Regions from separate parts of the Roseateles sp. GW821-FHT02E12 genome, predicted to be linked through region 2. Evidence: predicted binding sites of a transcription regulator. Region 2 holds the regulator's gene; the other holds the start of a gene.
What was found. Region 2 encodes FNR, which switches genes on or off when oxygen is low (the NO sensors DNR and NnrR bind a similar motif). Its sites were predicted from a motif close to TTGATNNNNATCAA; they were not measured.

Region 1 (5,851 bases), on a different contig from region 2:
GGCGGCATCCTGGCCGCGGGCACGGGCGCCAAGCTGCTCATCAGCCAGGGCCTGGCCAGCAATGCCGGCAAGGTGCAGCTTGCCGGCGGCACGCTGGACAACAACGGCCACACGCTGAGCAACGAGGTGGCCGGCGTCATCAGCGGCTACGGCACGTTGCGCGGCGGGCTGCTGACCAACAACGGCCGCATGCTGCTCAGCGGCGGCACGTCGGCCGTCTACACGCCGATCGTCACCAGCAACGGCAGCCAGATCGTGGCCTCCGGCAACAGCAACACCACCTTCTACGCCACGGTGGACGTGCAAAGCGGCGCCGAGTTGCGCGTCACCACCGGCTCGGTGGCCACCTTCTTCGAGCTGGTGCAGCAGCGCACCGGCTCGAAGTTCACCGGTGCGGGTGCCAAGCGCTTCGAGGGCGGCGTGGCCGTGGGCGCCTCGCCGGGCCTGGGCACCGACGAAGGCGACGTCGAGTTCGGCGATAGCAACACCTACTTCGCCGAGATCGGTGGCCTCACCGCCTGCACGCTGGCCTGCGGCAGCGACGACGTCGTCAAGAACAGCAGCTACGACAAGTACAGCGTGGCCGGCAGCCTGACCTTCGGCGGCACGCTCAAGCTGACGTCCTGGAACGGCTTCACGGCCCAGTCAGGCCAGCGCTTCGACCTGTTCGACTGGGGCACCGTGAGCGGTACGTTCAACAGCATCGACGCCAGCGGCTTCAAGCTGGCGGCCGGCACGCAGCTGGACTACTCGGCGCTGTACACCACGGGCGAGATCGTCGTGACCACTGCCGTGCCCGAGCCCGAAAGCTATGCGCTGCTGTTGGCGGGCCTGGGGGTCATCGGCTTCGTGGCGCGCCGCCGCCGTTCAGGCTTTTAAAAACTCCGCCTTCGTGCCCAGCCAACGCCGCACCTGCGCGGCCGCGGCGGCCGGGTGGCGGTCCAGCAGCTCGGGGGCGAGCTGGCGCGCGGCGACGAGCAGCGGCGCGTCCTCCTGCAGGTCGGCGAAGCGCAGCAGCTCGGCGCCGCTCTGGCGCGAGCCCATGAACTCGCCGGGGCCGCGGATGTCGAGGTCGCGCCGCGCGATCTCGAAGCCGTCGGTCGTCTCGGCCATGGCCTTGAGGCGCGACTTGCCGGTGTCGGACAGCGGTGGGCTGTAGATCAGCACGCACACGCTTGCCTTCGCGCCGCGGCCCACGCGGCCACGCAACTGGTGCAGCTGCGCCAGACCGAAGCGCTCGGCATGCTCGATGACCATCAGGCTGGCATTGGGCACGTCCACGCCCACCTCGATGACGGTCGTGGCCACCAGCACGCTCATCGCGCCGCTGGAGAACTGCGCCATCACGGCGGCCTTCTCGCCTGGCGGCATGCGGCCGTGCAGCAGGCCCACAGAGGTGCCAGCGAGAACGTCACTCAGCTCGGCATGCGTCTCGGTCGCGTTGCGCAGGTCCACCGCCTCGCTCTCCTCCACCAGCGGGCAGACCCAGTAGACCTGGGCGCCGTCCGCCACCGCGGTGCGGATCTTGTCGAGCACGTCGTGGCGCTTGGACTCGGTGAACACCTTGGTGACGATGGGGCTGCGGCCGGGCGGCAGCTCGTCGATGGTGGACACGTCCAGGTCGGCGAAATAGGTCATCGCCAGCGTGCGCGGGATCGGCGTGGCGCTCATCATCAGCATGTGCGGCTCCAGGTCCATCGCCTTGAGCTTGTTCCTGAGCGCCAGCCGCTGCGCGACGCCGAAGCGGTGCTGCTCGTCGATGATGGCCAGCCCCAGCCGGGCGAACTTCACCTTGTCCTCGATGACGGCATGCGTGCCGATGACGAGCTGGGCCTCGCCCGACGCGGCCGCGTCCAGCATGGCCTGGCGCTGCTTGCCCTTCACGCTGCCGGTGATCCAAGCGACCTTCAGCCCCAGCGGCTCCAGCCAGCTGATGAGCTTGCGGAAATGCTGCTCGGCCAGGATCTCGGTGGGCGCCATCAGCGCGCACTGCCAGCCGGCGTCGATGGCCACGGCGGCGGCGAGGGCCGCCACCACCGTCTTGCCCGATCCCACGTCGCCCTGCAGCAGCCGGTGCGTGGGCTGCGGCCGGGCCAGGTCTTGCGCGATCTCTTCCGACACGCGCTGCTGCGCGGCCGTGAGCTGGAAGGGCAGGGCCGCCAGCAGCTTCTCGTGCAGGCCACTGGGTAGCGCGCGCAGAGCCGGTGCCACCAGCAGCGCCCGCTCGCGCTGGGCTTGCAGCTGCGACAGCTGCTGGGCCAGCAGCTCCTCGAACTTCAGCCGCTGCCAGGCGGGGTGGCTGTGGTCTTCCAGCGCGGCCAGCGACGCGCTGGGCGGCGGATGGTGCAGGTAGTTCAGCGCGTCCTTCAGCGCCGGCAGCCCGCGCGGCACGACGCCGGCCGGCAGCAGCTCGCGCAGGTCGGCCCGCGCCAGGCCCGAGGCCACCGCCTTGCGCAGATAGGCCTGGGGCAGCTGCGCCGAGGCGGGGTAGACGGGCGTGAGCGACTGCGCCAGCGGCGTGTCGTCGTCCACCACCTTGACGACCGGGTGCACCATTTCGCGGCCGAAGAAGCCGACGCGCGCCTCGCCGCGCACGCGCAGCCGGCTGGCGGCGGACATCTGCTTCTGCTGTGACGGGTAGAAATGCAGGAAGCGCAGCAGCAGCGTGCCCGAGTCGTCCTTCACACGCACCAGCAGCTGGCGGCGGCTGCGCAGCTCCACCTGGCAGTCCACGACGACGCCCTCCACCTGGGCCGCTTCGTTCTCGCGCAGCGCGGCGATGGGGATCAGCTGGGTCTCGTCCTCGTAGCGCATCGGCAGGTGCAGGGCCAGGTCGATGTCGCGCACCAGGCCGAGCTTTTCCATCGCCTTCTGGGGCGCGGACTTCGGCTTGTCCTGGGGCTGCGCTGTCGCGGTCATGGCCGGCATTCTGGCGGCACGGGATGGTTGCCGGCCCCGACGACCTCGTGCGGGGCTCGCTGGAGCGAGCCTGTCGGCCGGCGCAGCGCAGGCCCTATCGGAAATACCGCTGCTTCAAGCGCTCGTAGCGGCCGTCGCGCCGCATGGCGTCCAGCGCTGCTTGCAGCCGGCGCACCAGGGCCGGGTCGGCGTCGGCGTGCAGGCCGTAGAAGTAGCTGCGCGTCGTGTCCTGCTCCATCACAGGCTGCAGCGTGCCGTAGGGCAGCTGCAGCTGGCGCAGGTTCCAGGCCGCGGCCCAGTCCAGCAGGGCCAGGTATTCCATGCGCCCGGCGAGCAGCTTGCGCACGTTGGTGGCGTCGTCCAGGCCCTGCTCCAGCTGCGGGCCTGGCCTGAGGCCCGCGGCCTGCAGCTGGCGGTCGGCCGCGGAGTCGCGCACGACGCCGATGCGCGCCGCGCCCAGCTCGCTGAGCTGCGTCAGCGCCAGGTCGGTTCGGCTGGCCAGCTTGTAGAGCAGGATGCGCCGCTGCGCGATGGGCCCGACCCACTGGAACTGGGTCTCGCGCTCGGGTGTGCGCGTCAGCGAGAACAGCACGCTGTGGGCGTTGGCCTCGGCCACCTGCATGGCCCGCTGCCAGGGCAGCACCTGCAGCTCCAGGCGCATGCGGGCATGGGCAGCCATCAGCCGCAGCAGCTCGACGCTGAAGCCCTGCGCGTCGCCGTCGTCCAGGTAGTTCAGCGGCGGCAGGTTCTCGGTGACACCCAGCAACACGGCATCGTCGGCCGCGGCGACCGGGAGTCGCGCACCGAGGAGGATTGGCAAGGCAAGGCAGGAGCGGCGTTTCACGGCGGCGGGATCTGGGGCGCCGCGAGTCTAGGTGGCGCACATGACAGGTCCGGCCCAGCCGGGCGGCCAGGTGTGAGATTTCCCGCAGCCGGCGCTGCCGCCGCTGCCGACCTGCCGCTCAGCCCGGCGTGGGCACGCCGGCCATGCGGTCGTGGGAGAGGAAGAACAGGCGCGCCATGGCCAGCATCTGGCCCTGGCTCAGCGGTGCGGCGGGCCGGTAGTCGGCGATGCGCGGGGCCAGCTTGGGCCGGTGCTCGTTGACGTAGTGGCGGAACTGGCCGATGACCGGGTGCGAGCCGGTCACCAGCACCTCGGGCGTGTCCTGCACGGCCTGGCAGATCGCCTCGAAGAGGGCATGCTCGCTGTGCTCGTCGTGGCCAGGGGCTCGCCGGTCATGCGGCTCGATGCGGGCTGCATGGACCTGGTGGGCATCGAAATGCAGCACCTGGGCGTGGTGGTGGTCGAGGTGGACGACGGCGTGGAACATCGGGGGTCTCCTGGGAATGCGGATAGATGCGGTGGGCAGGTTCAGCGTGCGCCTTCGGCGGCGGCCTGGCAGTCGATGCAGCGCAGGGCCTGGGGCTGGCGTTGCAGGCGGTCGAAGGGGATGACGGCTGCGCAGTCGATGCAGCGGCCGTAGCCAGGGGTCTTCAGGCGCATCAGTGCGTCGTCGATGGCCTGCAGCTCCGCCAACAGGTGGTCATCGCGGGCCTGGTCGAGCTCGCGGTCTGAGCCGTGCTCGCGCAGTTCGCGCGGGTCGTCCGCCACCAGCGCCGCGGCGTGGGCCAGCCGGTCGCTGCCGTCGCGCTGGGTCTGCAGGGCGGTCTGCGCGCGCTGGTGCGCCAGCCGCAGCTCGCTCTCCAGCAGCGCATGTTGTCCGGGGGTGAGGGCAGTGGTCATGGAACCTCCTGGCGCTCATGCTGGCACCGCGCCGGTGGCGCCGCCTTGAGCTGCATCAAGGTGGGGCGATGGGAGAATCCGGATCCCTTCTCCTTGGTTTGGCACGGGTCTGTCAGGCCCTCAAGCGTTCATGACCCAATCCGCCCCGCCGGCCTACGCGGTCGCCGACTTCGATTTCGACCTCCCCCCCGAGTTGATTGCCCAGCACCCGGCTGCTGAGCGCAGCGGCTCGCGATTGCTAGACGCCAGCGGTGACGATCTGGTGGACCGCGTGTTCCGCGAACTGCCGGACCTGCTGAACGCCGGCGACCTTCTGATCTTCAACAACACCCAGGTCATCAAGGCGCGGCTGTTCGGCGTCAAGGCGACGGGTGGCTCGGTGGAGGCCCTCGTCGAGCGCGTGCTGCCCGGCACGCAGGAAGTCTGGATGCACCTGCGCGCCAGCAAGAGCCCCAAGCCTGGTAGCCGGGTGCGCTTTGCCGAAGCCTTCGATGCCGAGGTGCTGGGCCGCTGCGGGCCGGACAACGGGCTCTTCCATCTGCGCTTTGCCGGCGACCCCTTCACGCTGCTGGAGGCCCACGGCCATGTGCCGCTGCCGCCGTACATCGCCCATGCCGACGGCGAAGACGACGTGCGCCGCTACCAGACCGTGTTCGCCAAGGAACCCGGCGCCGTCGCCGCGCCGACGGCGGCCCTGCATTTCGACGAAGCCTTGCTCGCGCGGCTGGCCGAGCGTGGCGTTTCGACCGCCCATGTGACGCTGCACGTGGGCGCCGGCACCTTCCAGCCGGTGCGCGTCGAGCAGTTGGCCGACCACAAGATGCACAGCGAATGGTTCGAGGTGCCGCAGGCGACGGTGGACGCCGTGGCTGCCTGCCATGCCCGCGGCGGCCGGGTCGTGGCGGTGGGCACGACGACGCTGCGCGCGCTGGAATCGGCCGCTCGCGGTGGCCAGCTGGAGGCCGGCGCGCGTGAGACCGACATCTTCATCACGCCGGGCTTCCAGTTCCGCGTCGTCGACCGTCTCGTCACCAACTTCCACCTGCCCAAGAGCACGCTGATGATGCTGGTGAGCGCCTTTGCGGGTTACGAGCACATCCGCGCTGTCTACGCGCATGCCATCGCGCAGCGCTACCGCTTCTTCAGCTACGGCGACGCGATGCTGCTTTCGCGCACTGGAGGCTCTGA
Region 2 (5,851 bases):
AACTCGCTGTATGCCCAGCTCGGCAAGCCCAAGTTCGTGGCCTGCGCAGCCTGCCACGGCCCCGGCGGCCAGGGCAACCCGGCCCTGGGCGCGCCCAACCTCCGCGACAGGATCTGGCTGCATGGCTGGGGTGAGGAAGCCGTCATGGCGATGGTGAACAACGGCAAGCACAACGTGATGCCGGCCCATGGCGAGCGCCTGACGCCCGAGCAGATCCGCGTGCTGGCGTCCTACGTCTGGGGGCTGTCGCAGTCGCAGAGCGTTGCCGCCGCCCCCTGAGCCCATGCCTGCTCCTTCCGCGCCCGGCTCGGGTGATGCCACCCAGGTCGTCCGGCTTTACCGCTCGGAAGACAAGATCCATCCACGCGCGGTGGACGGCTTCTACGCACGCTGGCGCTGGGCCATCGTCGCGCTGACCCAACTCGTGTACTACGGCCTGCCTTGGCTCAACTGGGGCGAACGGCAGGCCGTGCTGTTCGACCTGGACGCGCGGCGCTTCTACGTCTTCGGCCTCGTGCTGTACCCGCAGGACTTCGTGTACCTCACGGCCCTGCTGATGATCTCGGCCTTCGGTCTCTTCCTGTTCACCGCGGTGGCCGGGCGGCTGTGGTGCGGCTATGCCTGCCCGCAGACCGTCTACACCGAGCTGTTCATGCTCATCGAGCGCTGGTTCGAGGGCGACCGGAACGCGCGGCTGCGGCAGCAAAAGGCGCCCTGGTCGCTGGACAAGCTCTGGCGCAAGGCGGGCAAGCAGGCGGCGTGGATCGCGCTGGGCCTGTGGACGGGCTTCACCTTCGTCGGCTACTTCACCCCCATCCAGACGCTGGCCGCCGAGGTGGCCACATGGGGTCTCGGGCCGTGGGAAACCTTCTGGGTGCTGTTCTACGGTTTTGCCACCTACGGCAACGCCGGCTACATGCGCGAGCAGGTCTGCAAGTACATGTGCCCCTACGCGCGCTTCCAGAGCGCGATGTTCGACCGCGACACGCTGATCGTCAGCTACGACCCGGGCCGCGGCGAGCCGCGCGGCAAGAACGCGCTGCGCGGCAAGAAGGGCGAGGCCAGCAGCCACGCGCTGGGCGACTGCATCGACTGCAACCTGTGCGTGCAGGTCTGCCCCACCGGCATCGACATCCGCGACGGCCTGCAGTACGAATGCATCGGCTGCGCCGCGTGCATCGACGTCTGCAACGGCGTGATGGACAAGATGGGAACGGCCCAGGGCCTCATCCGCTACGACACCGAGAACGGCCTGGAGCAGGGCCTCACCCGCGCCCAGCGCTGGCAGCGCGTGCTGCGGCCACGCGTGCTGATCTACAGCGTCGTGCTGCTGGTGGTCAGCGCGGCCGTGCTGTGGAGCCTGGCCTCGCGGCACAGCTTCCGCGTCGACATCGTGCGCGACCGGGCCTCGCTGGCCCGCCTCGTGGACGATGGCTGGATCGAGAACGTCTACCGGCTGCAGGTCATGAACGCGACCGAGTCACCGCAGCGTTATCGCATCGAAGCCGACGGCCTGCCCGGCTTGGTGCTCACCCGGGCCACCACCGTGAACCTGGGGCCGGCCGAGGCGCGCTGGGTGGCAGTGGCGCTGCGCGTGCCGCCCGAGGCGGCGCAGCAGCTCAAGCCTGGCGCCCACCCGATGCACTGGCGCATCAGCCGCATCAGCCGCGCCGACGACGGCATCGACGGAGCGGCCAGTGAGAGCGTCGTCGAAAAATCCACCTTCGTGCTGCCGCGCTGACGGCGAGGAGAACCCCATGTCTGCAGTGAATTCCAACGCCGCCTGGCGGGAACCGATGGTGTGGCTGGTGGCGGGCGGGCCCGCCATCGTCGTCGTCGCGAGCTTCGTCACGCTGGGCCTGGCGATCAAGCACCCCGACCCGCCGCTCGACCTGCGCGCCAAGGCCCAGCAGTCGGCCGATGAGGTGGAGCCGGCCGACGTGCACGCCCGGTCTGGCGACGTGCCCGCGCTGATCGCCCGCAATCACGCCGCCACCGGCACGCCGGAGGTCAAGCGGTGAACGGACAGGCCGGCCCTTCGCGCATCGCACGCTTCGCGATGGCGGTGGCCTGGTCGTCCTTCCTCTCGGCCGGCGTGCTGGAGCTGCTGGTGTTCGCCGTCGTCGACCCGGGCGAGCTGCGCTGGTTCGGCGCAGCACCCATCGAGCTGTCGGCCCAGGCCGTCTACACGCTCGGCTTCCTGATCTTCTGGGGCGTCATCGCGCTGGGCGCCAGCCTGGCGCTGCTGCTCGTCAACCTGCCGGCCGACGAGGTCAAGCCTGCGCGTCGCGCGCCGGGATGGCCTCGGTAACCACGCGGGCGTGCCTGTCGTGCGTCCAGTAGGCCCAGGCCCAGTCCATCAGCACGACGAAGCGGTTGCGAAAGCCGATCAGGAAGTACACGTGGGCGAACAGCCAGAACAGCCAGGCCGCGTAGCCCGAGAAGCGCAGCGGCCCGGCCGGCGTGCCCAGGTCCACGACGGCGCTGTGGCGGCCGATGGTGGCGAGGTTGCCGTAGTCGCTGTAGCGGAAGGGCGTTGTCGCCTCACCGCGCAGGCGGCGCAGGATGTTGGCGGCGGCCTGCCGCCCCATCTGCTTGGCACCGGGCGAGACGCCGGGCACCGGCCGGGGTTCCTGGCCCGGCACATGGCTCTGCGCGGCGGCCAGGTCGCCGATGACCTGGATGTTCGCAAAGCCCTTCAGGCTCAAGTCGGGTTCGACGACGACGCGGCCGGCGCGGTCCAGCGTGCAGCCGGTGGCGTCCGCCAGCGCGCGGCCCAGCGGCGACGCGGCCACGCCTGCGGCCCAGACGACGCAGCGGCTGTGCAGGCGCTCCGGGCCAGCGGCGGTCGTGATGTCCAACCCCTCGGCGTCGATGCCGGTGACGCGGGCGTTCAGCTTCACCTCCACGCCCAGCGCCGTCAGCTGTTCGCGGGCGCGCTCGCTCAAGGCCTCGGGCATGGACTGCAGCACCCGCGGCCCGCCTTCCACGAGCAGCACGCGGGCCTGGCGCGGGTCGATGCGGCGGAACTCACCGGGCAACGTGTGGCGCGCGATCTCGGCAAAAGTGCCGGCCAGCTCCACGCCGGTGGGCCCGCCGCCCACGACGACGAACTGCAGCAGCGCCGCGCGCCGGGTTGGGTCGTCCTCGAGCTCGGCGGCTTCGAAGGCCAGCAGCACGCGGCGGCGGATCTCGAAGGCGTCCTGCAGCGTCTTCAACCCGGGCGCGTGCGCGGCCCAGTCGTCGCGGCCGAAATAGCTGTGCGTGGCGCCGGCGGCGACGATGAGGTGGCTCCAGCGCAGCGTGGCGCCGTCCTTCAGCGTGGCCGTCTGCGCCTGGGCGTCCAGGGCGACGACTTCGCCGAGCAGCGTCGTCACATTGGGCTGGCGCCGGAACAGATGCCGGATAGGCGCCGCGATGGACGGCGCGGAGAGCCCCGCCGTGGCCACCTGGTAGAGCAGGGGCTGGAAGAGGTGGTGGTTGGTCTTGTCGACGACGGTGATGTCGACATCGGCGGTACGCAGGGCGCGGGCAGCTTCCAGGCCGCCGAACCCGCAGCCGATGATGAGGACTTGGGGACGCATGGCGCCATGCTACGCCTCATTTGCTGCGCTGCAGCAAAGATGCTGGAGCCGCGCGGGCGGCGCTTCAGCAGGCGGCGTTTGAGATCAGGCGCTGCAGGGCCTGCGGGTCGAGCACGGTGATCTGGCGCTGCTTGACGTCCAGCACGCCGTCTTCCTGGAACTTGGAGAAGGTGCGGCTGACGGTTTCGAGCTTGAGGCCGAGGTAGCTGCCGATCTCCTCGCGCGTCATGCGCAGCACCAGGCTGCTGGACGAGAAGCCGCGCGCCTGCAGGCGCTGCGTGAGGTTCAGCAGGAAGGCCGCGAGTCGCTCCTCGGCGCGCATGTTGCCCAGCAGCAGCATCACGCCGTGGTCGCGCACGATCTCGCGGCTCATGATCTTGTGGAACTGGTGCTGCAGCATCGTGAACTCCCGCGACAGTTCCTCCAGGTGGCTGTACTGGATCACGCAGACGGAGGAGTCCTCCAGCGCGACGGCGTCGCAGTGATGGTGGTCGCTGCTGATGCCGTCCAGCCCCAGCAGTTCGCCGGCCATCTGGAAGCCGGTGACCTGGTCGCGGCCGTCCTCGCTGCTCACGCAGGTCTTGAAGAAGCCGGTGCGCACGGCGTACAGCGCATCGAAGCGGTCGCCGTTGCGGAACAGGTGGTCGCCGCGCTGCACGCTGCGGCGCTTTTCCACCAGCCCGTCCAGGCGCTGCAGGTCGCTCGGGCTCAGCCCCACGGGCAGGCACAGCTCGCGCAGATTGCAGCTGGCGCAGGCGACCTTGAGCGGCTCGAGCGCCGCGGCAGCGGGCTGCGCGGGCATGTCGGGAGTGATCGGCACGCTCATGGGGCGAGGCAGGGTGGTCAGCATGAAATGCATTGTTCTCGGCGGCACCCGCTGCGGCCTTGACCTGGATCAACGCCGGGGCCTGTTTCGGCCGGCACAGTGACGCCATGTCTGCTGTCACCGACCGCCCCATCGATGCCGATCTGCTGCGCCGCCACGACGTCGCCGGGCCGCGCTACACGTCCTATCCCACGGCCGATCGCCTGGTGGAGGCCTACCAGGGCCCTCAGCATCTGCAGGCGCTGCGCCAGCGCGGCACGGTGCAGCCGCTGTCGGTCTACGTGCACATCCCCTTCTGCGAGCAGCTCTGCTACTACTGCGCCTGCAACAAGATCATCACCAAGCACCATGAGCGCGCCGCGCCCTACCTGGCCACGCTGGAGGTCGAGATGGACCTCGTGGCCGAGGCCATGGGCGGCACGGCGCCGGTGTCGCAGCTGCACCTGGGCGGCGGCTCGCCGACCTTCCTGTCCGATGCCGAGCTGACCTCGCTGATGGACGCGCTGCGCCAGCGCTTCAAGCTGCTGCCGGGCGCCGAGCTGTCCATCGAGGTGGACCCGCGCACGGTGGATGCCGGCCGGCTGGCGCACTTGCGCGCGCTGGGTTTCAACCGCCTGTCCTTCGGCGTGCAGGACTTCGACGCCGCCGTGCAGAAGGCCGTGCACCGCGTGCAGCCGCTGGAGCAGGTGGCTGCGCTGATGGCCACTGCGCGCGAGCTGGGTTTTGCGTCCACCAATGTCGACCTGATCTACGGCCTGCCGCTGCAGACGCCCGCGAGCTTCGCCCGCACCATCGCGCAGGTGGCCGAACTGCGCCCGGACCGCATCGCGATGTATGCCTACGCCCACCTGCCGCAGCGCTTCAAGCCGCAGCGCCGCATCGTGGCCGAGCTGCTGCCACCGGCCGGCGACAAGCTGGCCATGCTGTCCGGCGCCATCAGCGCGCTGCTGAGCGAGGGCTACACCTATATCGGCATGGATCATTTCGCGCTGCCGGACGACCCGCTGGCCGTGGCCAAGCGCCAGGGCCTGCTGCACCGCGGCTTCCAGGGCTATTCCACGCAGCCTGACTGCGACCTCGTCGGCCTGGGCGTGTCGTCCATCAGCCGCGTGGGCGCCACCTACGCCCAGAACGCCAAGACCATGGCCGAGTACGAGGACGCACTGCGCCAGCGCCAGCTCCCCGTGCAGCGCGGCCTGGCGTTGACGCGCGACGACCTGCTGCGCCGCGCCGTCATCATGGCGCTGATGTGCCAGGGGCGCGTGGAGTTCGAGTCCATCGCCGCGTCGTACCTGGTCGATGTGCCGACCTATTTCGCGCCCGAGTTCGACCGCCTGCGCCAGCTCGCGGACCAAGGGCTGATCACGATGGAGCCCGGTGCCATCCAGGTCACGCCACTGGGCTGGTACTTCGTGCGCGCCGTCGCCCTGGTCTTCGACCG

Region 1: a site for FNR is predicted at 4,709-4,722, ahead of AC07V5_RS05155 (TraR/DksA family transcriptional regulator). Genes of this name have one in related genera too.

Annotation. Positions count from the first base shown of each region.
Region 1 covers NZ_JBWKVK010000001.1:1,074,533-1,080,383, forward strand. Annotated here, with positions in the region: gene AC07V5_RS05135 (beta strand repeat-containing protein) at 1-879, shown strand, start outside; gene recG (ATP-dependent DNA helicase RecG) at 868-2,928, opposite strand; gene AC07V5_RS05145 (substrate-binding periplasmic protein) at 3,014-3,739, opposite strand; gene AC07V5_RS05150 (hypothetical protein) at 3,882-4,250, opposite strand; gene AC07V5_RS05155 (TraR/DksA family transcriptional regulator) at 4,292-4,663, opposite strand; gene queA (tRNA preQ1(34) S-adenosylmethionine ribosyltransferase-isomerase QueA) at 4,794-5,851, shown strand, end outside.
Region 2 covers NZ_JBWKVK010000002.1:1,180,384-1,186,234, forward strand. Annotated here, with positions in the region: gene ccoP (cytochrome-c oxidase, cbb3-type subunit III) at 1-279, shown strand, start outside; gene ccoG (cytochrome c oxidase accessory protein CcoG) at 284-1,741, shown strand; gene AC07V5_RS16175 (hypothetical protein) at 1,758-2,021, shown strand; gene AC07V5_RS16180 (hypothetical protein) at 2,018-2,311, shown strand; gene AC07V5_RS16185 (NAD(P)/FAD-dependent oxidoreductase) at 2,274-3,584, opposite strand; gene fnr (fumarate/nitrate reduction transcriptional regulator Fnr) at 3,649-4,386, opposite strand; gene hemN (oxygen-independent coproporphyrinogen III oxidase) at 4,518-5,851, shown strand, end outside.